One region of the Arthrobacter sp. NicSoilB4 genome, then DNA from elsewhere that is predicted to be linked to it. Evidence: riboswitches for the same ligand, from Rfam matches in the RefSeq annotation. Region 1 holds a riboswitch; the other holds the start of a gene.
The links. A riboswitch is a leader RNA that binds a small molecule or an ion and turns the genes downstream of it on or off. The one in region 1 is predicted to bind S-adenosylmethionine.
Positions count from the first base shown of each region.

Region 2: it holds a riboswitch for S-adenosylmethionine, as region 1 does, so the genes downstream of both, LDO13_RS05485 (bifunctional o-acetylhomoserine/o-acetylserine sulfhydrylase) here and LDO13_RS12260 (aminotransferase class V-fold PLP-dependent enzyme) in region 1, are expected to answer to the same signal.

Region 1 is NZ_AP024653.1:2,695,555-2,702,797, reverse strand. Features, by position in the region: gene LDO13_RS12265 (class I SAM-dependent methyltransferase) at 1-414, opposite strand, end outside; gene LDO13_RS12260 (aminotransferase class V-fold PLP-dependent enzyme) at 505-1,971, opposite strand; SAM riboswitch class IV at 2,006-2,119, opposite strand; gene hisN (histidinol-phosphatase) at 2,227-3,039, opposite strand; gene LDO13_RS12250 (ribosome small subunit-dependent GTPase A) at 3,095-4,210, opposite strand; gene aroA (3-phosphoshikimate 1-carboxyvinyltransferase) at 4,194-5,597, opposite strand; gene LDO13_RS12240 (DoxX family protein) at 5,605-6,153, opposite strand; gene LDO13_RS12235 (sigma-70 family RNA polymerase sigma factor) at 6,578-7,243, shown strand, end outside.
Region 2 is NZ_AP024653.1:1,233,091-1,240,333, forward strand. Features, by position in the region: gene LDO13_RS05455 (glycine C-acetyltransferase) at 1-744, shown strand, start outside; gene LDO13_RS05460 (FAD-dependent oxidoreductase) at 808-1,932, shown strand; gene hutI (imidazolonepropionase) at 1,944-3,152, shown strand; gene LDO13_RS05470 (histidine phosphatase family protein) at 3,227-3,907, opposite strand; gene LDO13_RS05475 (type II CAAX endopeptidase family protein) at 3,985-4,749, shown strand; gene LDO13_RS05480 (VOC family protein) at 4,937-5,575, opposite strand; SAM riboswitch class IV at 5,780-5,895, shown strand; gene LDO13_RS05485 (bifunctional o-acetylhomoserine/o-acetylserine sulfhydrylase) at 5,959-7,243, shown strand, end outside.

The DNA.
Region 1 (7,243 bases):
GACACCATGGGGGCGGAGGATCCTGGCGATCTCCGTGCTGGCCAGGACGGGATCGCACCAGTGCCACGCCTGGGCGACAGTCACGAGGTCGAACGCCTCCGAGGGCAGGCCCGTGTGCTCTGCGGTGCCCTCGACGGCGGTTACGCCCGGGAGTGTTCTGCGCAGCTGCTCCAGCATGTCGGCGGACGGGTCCACAGCCACAGTGTGCAGGCCGCGCACGGCCAGCAGCGCCGTAAATTTCCCGGTTCCTGCGCCCAGGTCCGCGGCGTCCATCGCCCCGGCGGGAATCAGCCAGTCGGCCGAATCGTCGGGGTAGCCGGGGCGCACGCGTTCGTAGTGCTCCCCGCCGTGCTGGAAGCTCTGACCGAGCTCCTGGCGCCGTTCCCGGTGCAGTTTGGGGCCACCGCGTGCCACGTGCGATCTCCTTCGGCAGGTCCGGATGGGTACCTTCCGAATTTACCGCACGCGGCAGGGGCCGCGGTGCCTCGTCGTTTTCCCGCCCAGTCAGTCCTGGGTGCAGGGGGCCGCGCCGGCAGTGCCGGGTGTGTTCGGCGCCCAGTGCGGGTAGCTGCGCGTGTCGTTGGACGGAACCCAACGTCCGGCGTCCACCACATAGTCCCAGCCGAGGCCGGTCCGGCGCAGCTCCTGGATTCCGGCGAGCAGCCGCTGGGCGTCCTCCAGCCGGGAACCCACGCCGAAGCTTGCCCGCAACGAGCCGGACGGCAGCCCGAGCCGCCGGAGCAGGGGGTGCGCGCAGAACCGTCCGTCACGCAGCCCGAGGCCGTGTTCGGCCGACAGGTACGCAGCGACCAGGCCCGCGTCGTACCCTTCGAGGGAGAAATTGACGACGCCGATCGTGCCCGTGCCCGCCCCGTTCCCCGGTTCACTGCCCGCCGGCACACCGAAGGAAGCGCTGTCCGAGAAGATCTGGTGGACCGTCACTCCGTCGATCCGGGCGAGGCCCTCGACGAGGAAAGACCGGATGGCGTTTTCGTGTGCGTGCCACTGGTCCACGTCCAGGTCGGCGATCACCTGGGTGGCCCGGGCCAGGGTGGCGGCCCCAAGGACATTGGGCGAGCCGCCTTCATGCCGGGCGGGACCGGTGGTCCAGCTCACCGTGTCGATCCGGGCGTCCTGCACGGCTCCGCCGCCGGCCAGGTGCGGTGTGCCGGCGTCGAGCCAGTCGGGACGGCCCACCAGCACGCCGGCGCCGAAGGGCGCGTAGAGCTTGTGCCCCGAGAAGGCGAGGTAGTCGACGTCGTCCGCGGTGATGTCGATCCGCCGGTGCGGGGCGAGCTGGGCTGCGTCGACGACGATCCGGGCCCCGTATTCGTGGGCAAGCGCGGCCAGGGCACGGATCGGCAGGATCTCACCGGTGACGTTGGAGGCGCCGGTGACGGCGAGCAGGCTGACGCCGCCGTGGGCGAGTTCCCCGCGGAGCAGTTCCAGGGTGGCGGCGAGCGTCGGGGCGGCGATGACGTTCCGGTGCGGCACCCGCTGCCAGGGCAGGAGGTTTGCGTGGTGTTCGATGTCGAGATAGAGCACCTCGCCGGTGTGCACGCCGTCGACGGCCGGCAGGCAGCCGGCCAGCAGGTTCAGGGAATCGGTGGTGTTCCGGGTGAAGATCACCGCATCGTCCGGGCGGCCGCCCACGAAATCGCGGACAATGGTGCGGGAGTTCTCGTAAACCGAGGTGCTGATCTGGGAGGCGTAGCCGGCGCCGCGGTGGACGCTGGCGTAGAACGGCAGGATTTCGTTGAGATAGGCCGAGACCACGGACAGTGCGGGCGCCGAGGCACCGTAGTCCAGGTTGGCGTAGCGGACGTGGCCGCCCTGGATGAGCGGCGCCTGGATCTCGGCGCCGGTCACCGCGGCCAGCGGGCGGCGGCCGGCGGCGAACCGCGCATCGGGACGGCCCTGGCCGGCGTCGGCGTGGAGTTCGGGGGTGGCAGGGAATGTGGCAGTCGTCATGGGACCTCGATCGAAAAGGACCCCACATGCCGGGGATCCGCGCTTGCCGGGTCCGTTCCGGACCGGCCAGGTCGTCACCCGGGGCACCCCGCCGCGAATGGAGGGTTGCCGGCCAGCAAACCGGGGTTTCGCGCTGGCACTCGTGACCTGGTTCGAGCGTAGGCCATGCCTGCTGCCGCAGAAAAGGCAGGGAAGGAATATGAAGAGCTTTGTTACGCGGCGTCGTCCGGACCGGCCGGACGACGCCGGATGTTGCTAGAGCAGGTCGTCCAGGCCCGGGTTGAGCCGCTTCAGGACCTCGGAGTGCAGGATGGAGTTGGTGGCGAGGGCGTTGCCGCCGAAGGGGCCGTCTTCGCCTTCGAGGGACGTGAAGCGCCCGCCTGCCTCGGTGACGATGGGTACCAGCGCGGCCATGTCGTAGAGATTCAGTTCGGGCTCGCAGGCGATGTCGACGGCGCCTTCGGCCACGAGGCAGTAGGACCAGAAGTCACCGTAGGCGCGGGTGCGCCAGACTTCCTCGGTGAGGCCGAGGAACTCGTCGAGGTTGCCGCGCTGCTTCCAGCCGCCCAGGCTGGAGTAGGACAGGGAGGCGTCCGAGAGTTCCGAGACGTTGGACACCCGGAGCCGGGTAGCGGCGGCCAGCGAACGGCCCATGTATGCTCCGGCGCCCTTGGCGGCCCACCAGCGCTTGCCCAGGGCGGGTGCGCTCACGACGCCGACCACCGGCTCGCCTTCGTCGACGAGGGCGATCAGCGTGGCCCAGACGGGGACGCCGCGGACGAAGTTCTTGGTCCCGTCAATCGGGTCGATGATCCAGCGGCGGGAGCCGTGGCCGGAGCTGCCGAATTCCTCGCCGAGCACGGCGTCGCGCGGACGGGACCGCGACAGCTGGCCGCGGATGGCTTCTTCGGCTGACTTGTCGGCGTCGGTCACCGGCGTCAGGTCCGGCTTCGTCTCGATCCGAAGGTCGAGCGCCTTGAAGCGGCTCATGGTCTGGGAATCTACGGAATCTGCCAGTACATGGGCAAGGCGCAGGTCATCGTTGTAGCTCGAAGCGGGTTGACTCATGGTTCCAAACTACCGCCAAAGCGTGCGGGGGAGCGGTAGGCGGCACCGCAGCCGGCTACGAGACGGTGCCCAGTTCCTTGACGTCCTGCGCTTCCATCCGCGGGTCCGTGCCCAGCAGGCGGCGGAGCGAGGCGAGCCGGGCCGGGCCGGATTCGCCCGCGTGGCCGGCGGCCACCCAGGCGTCCACCCCGCAGTTGACCGCGCTGGAATCGTGCTTGCAGCCCCGCTCGCAGTCGTCGGTGCCGGGCTCGAGGTCCGGGAAGGACCGCAGGATCCGGTCCGGGTCCACATGGGCCAGGCCGAAGGATCGGATGCCCGGGGTGTCGATGATCCAGCTGCCCGCCGGGGCATCGTTGACCTTCAGGGCCAGGGCGGAGGAGGACGTGTGCCGGCCGCGTCCGGTGACGGCGTTGACGCCGCCGGTGGCGCGCTCGGCGCCGGTCAGGGCATTGACCATGGTGGATTTGCCGACGCCGGAATGGCCCAGCATGACGGTGACCTTCCCGTCGAGATGGGCGCGCAGCTCGGAGACGGCGTCCTTGTCCAGCCGGGCGGACAGCCCGTCGTCCGAGCGGGCGTCGATGCCGGACGCCGCGGAATCCGCCGTCTTGGAGATGATCACGGGGAAATCAAGGTGCTGGTAGTTGGAGAGGAGTTCCGCGGGGTCCTTGACGTCGGCCTTGGTGACGAGCAGCAGCGGCTCGATGCCGGCGTCGTACGCGGCGACGAGGGCGCGGTCGATGAAGCCGGTCCTCGGCTCGGGGTTGGCGGCCGCCACGACGATCACCAATGTGTCGGCATTGGCGACGACGGCGCGCTCGATCGGGTCCGTGTCGTCGGCGCTGCGCCGCAGCAGGGTCCTGCGGTCCTGGATCTTGACCAGCCGCGCCAGCGTGTCCGGTTCGCCGCTGACATCGCCGACGAGTGAGACGAAGTCGCCGGCCACCACGGGGTTGCGCCGCAGCTCCCGGGCGCGGGCGGCGATGATCTTGCGTTCTTCGGGTGAGCCTTCGGCGACGACGGCGGTGTAGCGGCCGCGGTCAACGGTGATGATCCGCCCGGTCACGGCGTCGTCGTAGGCGGGCCGGTCCTTGGTGCGGGGCCGGGTGCCCTTCTTGTTGGGGCGGATCCGGACGTCGGATTCGTCCCAGGAATCAGTGCTGCGTGCCACCGGCGGAGTCCTTCTCTGCAGTGGTTCGCTGCGCCAGCATGGCTTCCCAGAGCTGCGGGAAGTCCGGCATGGTCTTGGCCGTGGTCGCGATGTCCTCGACCTCGACGCCGGGCACGGCCAGGCCCAGGATGGCACCAGCGGTGGCCATGCGGTGGTCGGCATAGCTGTGGACGACGCCGCCGTGCAGCGGCGCGGGGCGGATGACGAGGCCGTCGGCGGTCTCCTCGGCATCGCCGCCCAGGCGGTTGATCTCGGCCACGAGGGCGGCGAGCCGGTCGGTTTCGTGCCCGCGGAGGTGGGCGATTCCGGTCAGCCGTGAGGGTCCGGAGGCGAGGGCGCACAGTGCGGCGACCGTCGGGGCGAGTTCGCTGGTCTCGTCGAAGTCCGCACCCGTGATCTCGGGTCCGCCGGTGACGGTCAGGGTGCCGTCCGTCAGCGTCACGTTCGCGCCCATGGCGGTCAGGATTCCGCGCCAGAGGTCGCCGACCTGCGTGGTCTCTGCAGGCCAGTTGGGGATCCGCACCGTCCCGCGGGTGGCCAGGGCCGCCGCGAGGAACGGTCCGGCGTTGGAGAGGTCCTGTTCGATCCGCTGGTCAAAGGCCCGGATCGGACCGGGGGAGACAACCCAGTGGTTCGGCACGGAGTCATCAACCGCCACGCCGACGCCGCGCAGCACGGCCACGGTCATGTTGATGTGGTCCAGGCTCGGCACGGGCTTGCCCGGGTTTTTGGTGCTGCGGTGCTCCAGATGGAGGCCTTCGGCGAAGCGGGCGCCGGCCAGCAGCAGCGCGGAGACAAACTGGGACGAGGCGCTGGCATCGATCACGAGGTGCCCGCCGCGGACTTCACCCGTGCCCCGGACGGTGAACGGCAGCGACGACGCCGTTCCGCCGTCGGGCGCGCTGACGGCGACGCCAAGGCCGGCCAGGGCCTCGATGATGGTGCCCATGGGGCGCTTGCGCGCATGCGGATCGCCGTCGAACAGTGACACTCCCCGGCGCAGGGCCGCGACGGGCGGCACGAAGCGCATGACCGTCCCGGCCAGGCCGCAGTCGATCACGGTGTCCGCAGCGGCAACGCCGGGGGTGATGGGGGTGATTTCCAGGTCCGGGCCGAAGTCGCCGTCGCCGGGAACCTCCACGATGCTGGCCCCCAACTGGCGCAGCGCCTCGATCATGAGGGCAGAGTCCCGGGAGTGCAGGGGAGCGCGCAACCGGGAGGGCCCGTCGGCGAGGGCCGCCAGCACGAGGTACCGGTTGGTCAGGGACTTCGATCCCGGCACAGTGACCGTCGCGTCAACGGGCCGTTCGGCGAAGGGCGCCCGCCACAGCGGAGCGGTCCCGGCCGGAAGGGGGTGGGCAGCGGCGGTGGGGGTGGTGCCTGTCATTGCTGTTTTAGGCTCCGTGGGTGTGGTCTACGGCTTTGCGCACGGCCTTGTCGGCCTTCTTCAGCTGCTTGCCGGTGGTCTTCCTGACATCAGCGGCGAGGTGGCCGGCGTTCTTCTTGGCGTCCGCGGCCAGATGCTCGGCGCGCCAGGCCAGGCTGGGCCTGCCGTTTGTGTCGACGGCGGCCAGCAGCACGCCGCCGGTCAGCGTGACGTTCTTGAGCAGCTGCTTGCGGCGGGCCTCGCGCCCTTCCTTGGACGTGATGTCCGCACTGCGCCATTCAACGTAGCCGTTGAGCGCGGAGATCGCGGCCAGGACGGTGGCGGCCAGGCGTGCTGACTTGCCGAGCGCGAAGAGGACGCCCGCTCCAATCTGGGTGCCGCCGATAACGCGGGCCAGGACCTTCTCGTTGGTCTGGAAGGGTAGGGATTCAGCCGCGCGGCGCAGCAGGGGTGAGAGCTGCGTCGCGGTGTCATCCGCATTCTTGAGCTTGTCCATGCCTGCAAGGACGAAACTGGAGGCGAGCATGGGCCGGGCGAGAAAGCGGACAAAGGACATGAATTTCCTCCTGGATGGACGAACCGCGGAATCAATGCGGGAGAACCGGTTCTAGTCTTGCACTTTTGCGGAATATTTGCCCGCCCGGCGGGGTTGTGAATGACAGGTCCCGGCGGTTGGTCTGCGGTGGTCAAGGAGCAGGACAGCGCAGGACATTGCGGGACAACACGAGCAGGATAACGAGTCAGGTCAGCCCGCATGACGGGCTGAAACACGGTGGTGAGGCTGGAGAACTCCGGCGCGGCGCCAGGGAGGCGGAAATTTGATTCTGGTGAAGGACGGTTTCACCCGGGACGCAACGCTTATCAGGGACACCATGCAGCCCGCGGCGGACGCCGCAGAGTTGTGGACGATGGCCCTGCAGGATGGAGGCGTGCCGGCGATTCCGGACGCGCGCCGGAAGGTGACAGTAGACTTGAAGGCAATGAGCACCATGGATCCGGCCGTTGCGGCCATGCACGAGGCGTCCGGAAACGGCGCCACGCCTGCCGAGTCACCTGTCGCCGGCACTGCCGGCGCACTTTCCACCCCTGCCCTGGAATCAAGCGCAGTTCAGGATGCGGCCGCCCAGGAGCTGATCGTGGACGGCCAGGCACTCGATGTCGCGACGGAAACGGCGGAGGACCGCCGCGTGCGGTTCGAACGGGACGCCATGCAGTATGTGGACCAGTTGTATTCCGCGGCCATGAGGATGGCCCGGAATCCCGCGGATGCCGAGGACCTCGTGCAGGAGGCGTACACGAAGGCCTTTTCGGCTTTCCACCAGTACAAGCCGGGCACCAACCTGAAAGCCTGGCTCTACCGCATCCTGACAAACACTTACATCAACCTCTACCGCAAGCGGCAGCGCGAGCCTTTGCAGTCCAACTCGGACACGATCGAGGACTGGCAGCTCGCCCGGGCAGAGTCGCACACGTCCTCGGGACTCCGCTCGGCCGAGGCCGAGGCGCTGGACCACCTGCCGGATTCCGACGTAAAGCGGGCGCTGCAGGCCATCCCGGAGGAATTCCGGCTGGCGGTGTACTTCGCCGACGTCGAGGGATTCGCGTACAAGGAAATTTCAGACATCATGAACACCCCGATCGGGACC
Region 2 (7,243 bases), 1.5 Mb from region 1:
GCCAACCAGGACATGGCGGACCTCGAAGCCAAGCTGATCGAGGCCACCACGCAGGAGAACCCGGCCCGCCGCAAGATCATCGTCACGGACGGCGTCTTCTCGATGGACGGCTTCCTCGCCCCGCTGGAGGCGATCTGCGACCTCGCGGAAAAGTACGACGCCATGGTCATGGTGGACGATTCCCACGCCGTCGGCTTCATGGGCTCCAGCGGCGCGGGCACCCCGGAGCACGCCGGCGTCTCGGACCGCGTGGACATCTACACCGGCACCTTCGGCAAGGCCCTCGGTGGCGCGTCCGGCGGCTACGTCTCCGGCCGCCGCGAAGTCATCGCCATGCTCCGGCAGAAGGCCCGCCCGTACCTGTTCTCCAACTCGCTGGCCCCGGCCATCGTTGCGGCCACGCTGAAGGCCCTGGACCTCGTGGAGAACTCCGGCGAGCTGCGCAGCAAGCTCTTCGCCAACGCCGAACTCTTCCGGAGCCGCATGTCCGAGGAGGGCTTCGAGCTGCTCCCGGGCGAGCACGCGATCGTCCCGGTGATGTTCGGCGACGCCGTGATGGCCGCCAAGGTGGCCGACTCCATGCTGCACAACGGCGTCTTCGTGACGGCGTTCAGCTACCCGGTGGTCCCCAAGGGCGCCGCGCGGATCCGCGTCCAGCTCTCCGCCGCGCACAGCGCCGACGACGTCGAGTCCTGCGTGCAGGCCTTCGTGCGCAGCCGCGAGTCGGTGGCCGCAGCCTCGTAGCGCCCTGCCGGCCGCGGTGCGAAAGTGCTGACGTGACCTCCTGTCGGGTGCAAGGATGGAGGCATGTCAGCTAAATACGATGTCGTGATCGTGGGCGGCGGAATTGCCGGCCTGTCCCTGGCCTCCGCCCTCGCCGGCAAATGCAGCGTGGCCTTGGTCGAAGCCGAGCAGTCGCTGGGGTACCACACGTCCGCCCGGTCGGCCCGGCAGCTGATTCCCAGCTACGGGCCGCCGGTGGTCCAGGAACTGACCATGCGCACGCTGGAACTCATCGGCATCCGGGAGGGCACACGGCCTGAACCCGTGCTCTCGCCGCGCCGGTTCATGCTGATCGGCGACGAGGAAGCCGTCCAGCAGCAGTCCAGCGGCTTCATGCACCGGATCAGCCATGCAGAAGCCCTGAAACTCTGCCCTGCGCTCAAACCGGAATCCTTCTCCGCTGCCGGCCTCGACTCCGGATCCTTCGCCTGCAACGCGTCCTTGCTGCTGGAAGACCACCGGGAGTGGGCGGTTGAGGGCGGCGTGGACATCATCACCGGCGCGAGGGTCCACTCGGCGCAGCGGCTCGGCTCCGGCTGGGAACTCGGCGCCGGGCAGGAGGGCATCCAGGCCGCTGTCGTGGTCAATGCCGCCGGCGCCTGGGCGGACGAATTCGCGGTGCTCAGCGGCGTCGAGAAGCTCGGACTCCAGCCCTACCGCCGCACCGCGGCGATTGTCGACGTCGAACACCCGCTCCCGCAGGGCTGCCCCATGGTGGCCGCCGCGGATGAAAGCTTCTACTTCCGGCGCGACGGCGAACAGGTCCTCATCTCGCCCTCGGAACACGAACCGAGCGGGCCCGAGGACGCGCAGCCGCACCCGGGCGACGTCGAGGCGCTGACCGCCCGGCTCAACACCCTCACCACCCTCGGCATCCGCGGCGTCAGCCGGGCCTGGACGGGACTGCGGACGGAAGCGGCCGACGGTATCCCGGTGGTGGGGTTCGACGCCGAGGCCCCCGGATTCTTCTGGCTTGCCGGCCAGGGCGGCTACGGCTTCCAGACGTCCTCCGGCATCGCCGAACTGGCCGCGGAACTCATCCTCGCAGGCCAGGGCGCCGGCTCTGCCGCAGGCGGCAGTACAGCAGCGGGTCCGGCATCCCGGACAGCGGAAGCGCTGGCGGCGACACGCTGGTCCATCCGGCGCTGAAGAATGGACTCATGAGCACCCTCATTACGAACATTGCCGAGCTGATGACCCAGGACGCGGAGCGCCGCGTCCTGAAGAATGCGGCAATGGTCATCGAGGGCGAACGGATTTCCTGGCTCGGCCCCGCGTCCGACGCGCCGGCCGCCGACGACGCCGTCGACGCCGGTGGCCGGGCCCTGCTGCCGGGCTGGGTCGACTCACACACCCACCTGATCTTCGCCGGCGACCGGACCGCCGAATTCGAGGCCCGGATGGCGGGGGAGAGCTACAGCGCCGGCGGGATCGCCGTGACCACCGGCGCCACCCGGAGCACCAGCGACTTCGACCTCACCCGGCTCGCCATGGGCCGGGTGGCCGAGGCCGTCTCGCAGGGCACCACCTACCTCGAAACCAAGACCGGGTACGGCCTGGACGTCGAAAACGAGGCCCGCAGCGCCCGGATCGCCTCCACCGTGGCGGACGAGGTCACCTACCTCGGCGCGCACCTCGTGCCCGCCGGGATGGACGCCGAGGAGTACACGGACCTGGTCTGCGGCCCCATGCTCGCCGCCGTCCGGCCGTTCGCGCGCTGGGCCGACGTCTTCTGCGAGCGGGGAGCCTTCACCGAGGACCAGTCCCGGCGCGTGCTCCAGGCCTGCCGGGACGCCGGGCTCGGCCTGCGCGTGCACGGCAACCAGCTCGGCGAAGGCCCCGGCGTCCGGCTCGCCGTCGAATTCGGGGCCGCGAGCGTGGACCACGTGAACTACCTGTCCGCGGCCGACGTCGACGCCCTCGCGGCCAGCTGGACCGGCTGGAACGCCGAATCAGGAACCGGGCGCGGCACGGTGGCAACGTGCCTGCCGGCCTGCGACCTGTCCACCCGCCAGCCGCTGGCACCGGGCCGGGAGCTGCTCGACGCCGGCGTGCAGCTCGCGCTGGCCTCCAACTGCAACCCGGGGACCTCCTACACCAGCTCGATTGCGTTCTGCGTCACCACCGCTGTGCTCCAGATGCGCCTGAGCGTCCACGAGGCCGTGCGCGCCGCGACCTACGGCGGCGCGCTGGCCCTCGGCCGGGAGTCCGGGAACGACGCCGACGGCGAACGCGCCGTGGGCTCGATCGCCGTCGGCCACCGCGCGGACCTGCACCTGCTCAACGCGCCCTCGGCCACGCACCTGGCCTACCGGCCCGGCATTCCGCTCACCCACGCCGTCTGGCGCGCGGGGGTCCGTGCCCGCTGACCCACCCAACTGACTCGCAGCAGGGGCCGTTTTGGACGCTCAAAACGGCCCCTGCTGCGAGTCAGTTTCGTTAGTCAGAAAAACATCGGCGGGGCGTCGAGGACTGTCTCGTCGACGCGGCGCTCCACCCACTGGCTGAAGGGCTTGTCCAGCTCATACTTGCCCAGCTCGGTCCGCAGCAGGGTCCGCACCTCGGCATTGTCCGGATTGTTGAGGGACTCGAAGTACTCCACCGACCAGTGGAACCAGCGCATGCAGAACAGCCGCATGGTGAGCCCGTGGGTGACAAACAGCGCGTTCGGGGCGTAGCTGGGTTTCGACCAGTGCCGGTACAGGGTCTCCATGAAGGAGGAGATCCGGTCGTAGACATCGGAGCCGGACTCGCCCTCCCGGAAGCGGTAGAAGAAGTGGCCGTAGGCGTTCCGGAGTTCCTTCTGGTCCTCGATCTCGCCGGCGATCTGGAAGTTGGCCCAGTCCTGCTCCCGCAGCCGCGGCTCCTCGATCACCCGCTCGACCAGCGGACCGAGGTTGAGTGCCTCCAGGGTCTGGTAGGCCCGCAGGTAGGGGGAGACGTACACGCAGGCCTGCCGGCCGTCCAGCAGCCGCCGGACCTGTTCGCCGGCTGCCCGGGCCTGTTCCACGCCGAGTTCGGTCAGCGGAATCCGGTAATCGGGCACCCTGTTGTAGATAGAGGTGTCGGCGTTGGCGGCGGACTGGCCATGCCGGATCATGATGATTTTCCCGGGCGCACTCATAAACCCCAAGCATAGGGCCCGGCCGCGCGGCGGCCCGGATTCAGGCAACTACCGGCAACTGCGGGCAAGATGGAAACATGTTGGTTCCCTCCCGCCGCCGGCTGCGGATTGAAATGTGGATTGTCCTGGGGTTGTCCCTGGGGCAGTCGGCCGTATATTCGGTGGTACAGCTGCTGGACAAGATGACCAGGGCGCCCCTCGCGGAGGGGACTTCCACGCTGAACCGCTCGCAAAGCAGCCGCGAGTATTTCGACCTCACCTACCAGCTGCTGGACATCATCTTCGCCCTGGTGCCCGTGGTCCTGGTGATCTACTTCCTGACGGAACACCGGCCGTCTGGCCACGGCGTCACGGCCTTCCAGCGGCTGGGCCTCAATTTCGACCGGCCCGGCAAGGACCTGCTGCAGGGCTTCGGCCTGGCGGCACTGATCGGCATCCCGTCGCTGGGCCTCTACGCCGCCGGCCGGGCGCTCGGCATCACGACGGCGATCATCCCCAGCGCGCTGGACGCCTACTGGTGGACGGTGCCGGTGCTGGTCCTCTCAGCGATCCGGCACGGGATCGTGGAGGAGGTGATCGTGGTGGGCTACCTGCTGGACCGGCTCGGGAAGCTCGGCTGGGCCATGCCGGCGGCGATCTTTGCCAGCGCCATGCTGCGGGGCAGCTACCACCTGTACCAGGGGTTTGGCCCGTTCATCGGCAATGCCATCATGGGCGTCATCTTCGCCGTGGTCTACACCAAAACCCGCCGGCTGATGCCGCTGGTGATCGCGCATGCGGTGCTGGACATCGTGGCGTTCGTCGGCTTCAGCCTCTTCGGCAAGGCCATCGGCCTGGGCTGAGCAGGCACCAGGCAACGCGGGGTCATTTGGCGCCCATCCGGAGGCTCCGGACGGGCGTGAAGTGACCCCGCGTTGCTCTACAGAGCCGGCCGGACCGCCGGTATGCCGTTAAAGTATTTCGGCCGCCATCGGTGGGTGGCATCATTGGCACCCGCTGATAGCGGCCGAAGTGTGGGGCGGTGAAGCGTCAGATCGTGACGGCTCCGGAAGCCGTCTCGAACGTGACGGACAGGATGCCGGGTGTTCCGCGGGGAGCGATCCAGTTCACGGCGACGTCTTCCAGCGGCTTTTCCACCGGAACACCCAGCCATTCGGTGACGCGCTCGGCGGAGCCGGCAATCGTGAGGGCGGACATCTTGACCTGGCTCTCGTAGGCCTTCGATGGGTGGAGTTCCGGATCGCCCTCCCACTTGAGCATGTACGGGACCTGGGGATCGGCGATGAGCCCGAGGATGCCGATCTGCTTCCAGACCAGTTCGCGGCCGTCCGGGAACTTACGGTTGCCGTTGACGGCGGCGCGGCCGAGCCGCTCCTCGAACGGGGCCAGGTCGTCAACCTCGACGCACCAGCCCATCCAGCCGCCGCCTGCTTCGGAGCGGGCGCGGACGGCCTGGCCGAAGGGGGCCTTGTCGGAAGCCGGGTGGTTCAGGACCTCCACGACCTCCAGGTACTTGTGTCCCGCGAGCGGGATGATCATGTTGCGGGTCCCGAATCGGGGGTGTACTCCGCCCTTCACGGCTTCGACGCCGAGGGCAGACGCAATTCGTTCGGTGGTGGCAGCGAGGCCATCTTGTTCACAGGCGTAAGAGACGTGATCCATGCGCATGACCTCATCTTGGCACTTTGTGATGCGGCTCTCAGCTTAGGGGTGCCTAACCGAGATGGGATGTCATTTTCGGGGAGTCGCCGCAGTGCGCTTTCCCGCGTCATTGCGGGGAACCAGGGGGTCCGCCCGGGCGAATCGGCCGCCCGGCTTCATCTTCGTCACAAAGCTATCCAGAGCCCGGAACCGGTTCCTAGACTGGGGTCAGGTCATGAGTGCCAGCACACAGCCCCGGCTTGCTGGCCGGCAACCCTCGTATCGCGGTGGGGTGCCCCGGGTGAAGACCTGGCTGTCCGGCACCCGCCGGACGGCAAGCGCGGCGCCAGAGTTGCCCCGGGCCCAGAGCTCCGGTGCAGTCTGTGCCCAGTCCCGTTGAGGAGTCTCCGATGTCCAATGCCTGGTCCTTCGAAACCCGCCAGATCCACGCCGGCCAGGAGCCGGACAGCGCCACCGGTGCCCGGTCGCTCCCGATCTACCAGACGACGTCGTTCGTCTTCCCCAGCGCCGAAAGCGCCGCCAACCGCTTCGCCCTGGCCGAACTGGCTCCCATCTACACCCGGATCGGCAACCCCACCCAGGACGCCGTGGAACAACGCGTGGCCAGCCTGGAAGGCGGGCTCGCGGCACTGCTGCTGAGCTCGGGCCAGGCAGCGGAGACCTTCGCGATCCTGAACGTCGCCGAGGCCGGCGACCATGTGGTGGCCAGCCCCAGCCTCTACGGCGGCACCTACAACCTCCTGGCGCACACCCTGAAGAAGTTCGGCATCTCCGTGACCTTCGTGGAGGACCCGGACAACCTGGCGCACTGGCGCGAGGCCGTGCAGCCCAACACCAAGCTCTTCTTTGGCGAAGTGGTCTCCAACCCGCGCCAGGACGTCCTGGACATCGAGGGCATCTCGCAGGTGGCCCACGAGGCCGGGGTCCCGCTGATCGTGGACAACACCCTCTCCACGCCATACCTCATCCGGCCGATCGAGTGGGGTGCGGACATCGTGGTGCACTCCGCCACCAAGTACCTTGGCGGCCACGGAGCAGCGATCGCTGGCGTGATCGTGGATTCCGGCAACTTCGACTTCGGCAAGGATCCGGAGCGCTACCCCGGTTTCAACACTCCCGACCCCACCTACAACGGCCTGGTCTACGCCCGGGACCTCGGCAAGGACGGCGCCCTCGGCGCCAACCTCTCCTACATCCTCAAGGCGCGCGTCCAGTTGCTGCGCGACCTCGGCTCGGCGGTATCTCCGTTCAACGCCTTCCTCATCGCCCAGGGCATCGAGACCCTGAGCCTGCGCGTGGAGCGGCATGTTGCCAACGCCACCAAGGTCGCCGAATGGCTCGAAGCCAGGGACGACGTCGAATCGGTCGCCTATGCCGGGCTGCCGTCGAGCCCCTGGTACGAGCGCGGCCGCAAGTACGGTCCCCGGGGGACGGGCGCCGTCGTGGCCTTCAACATCGCCGGGGGAGCGGAGGCCGGGAAGCGTTTTGTCGATGCCCTCGAACTGCACTCCCACGTGGCGAACATCGGCGACGTGCGCTCGCTGGTCATCCACCCGGCGTCGACCACCCACAGCCAGCTCTCCCCGGAACAGCAGACCGTTGCCGGCGTCAACCCCGGCCTGGTGCGGCTGTCCGTGGGCCTGGAGCACATCGACGACATCCTCGCGGACCTCG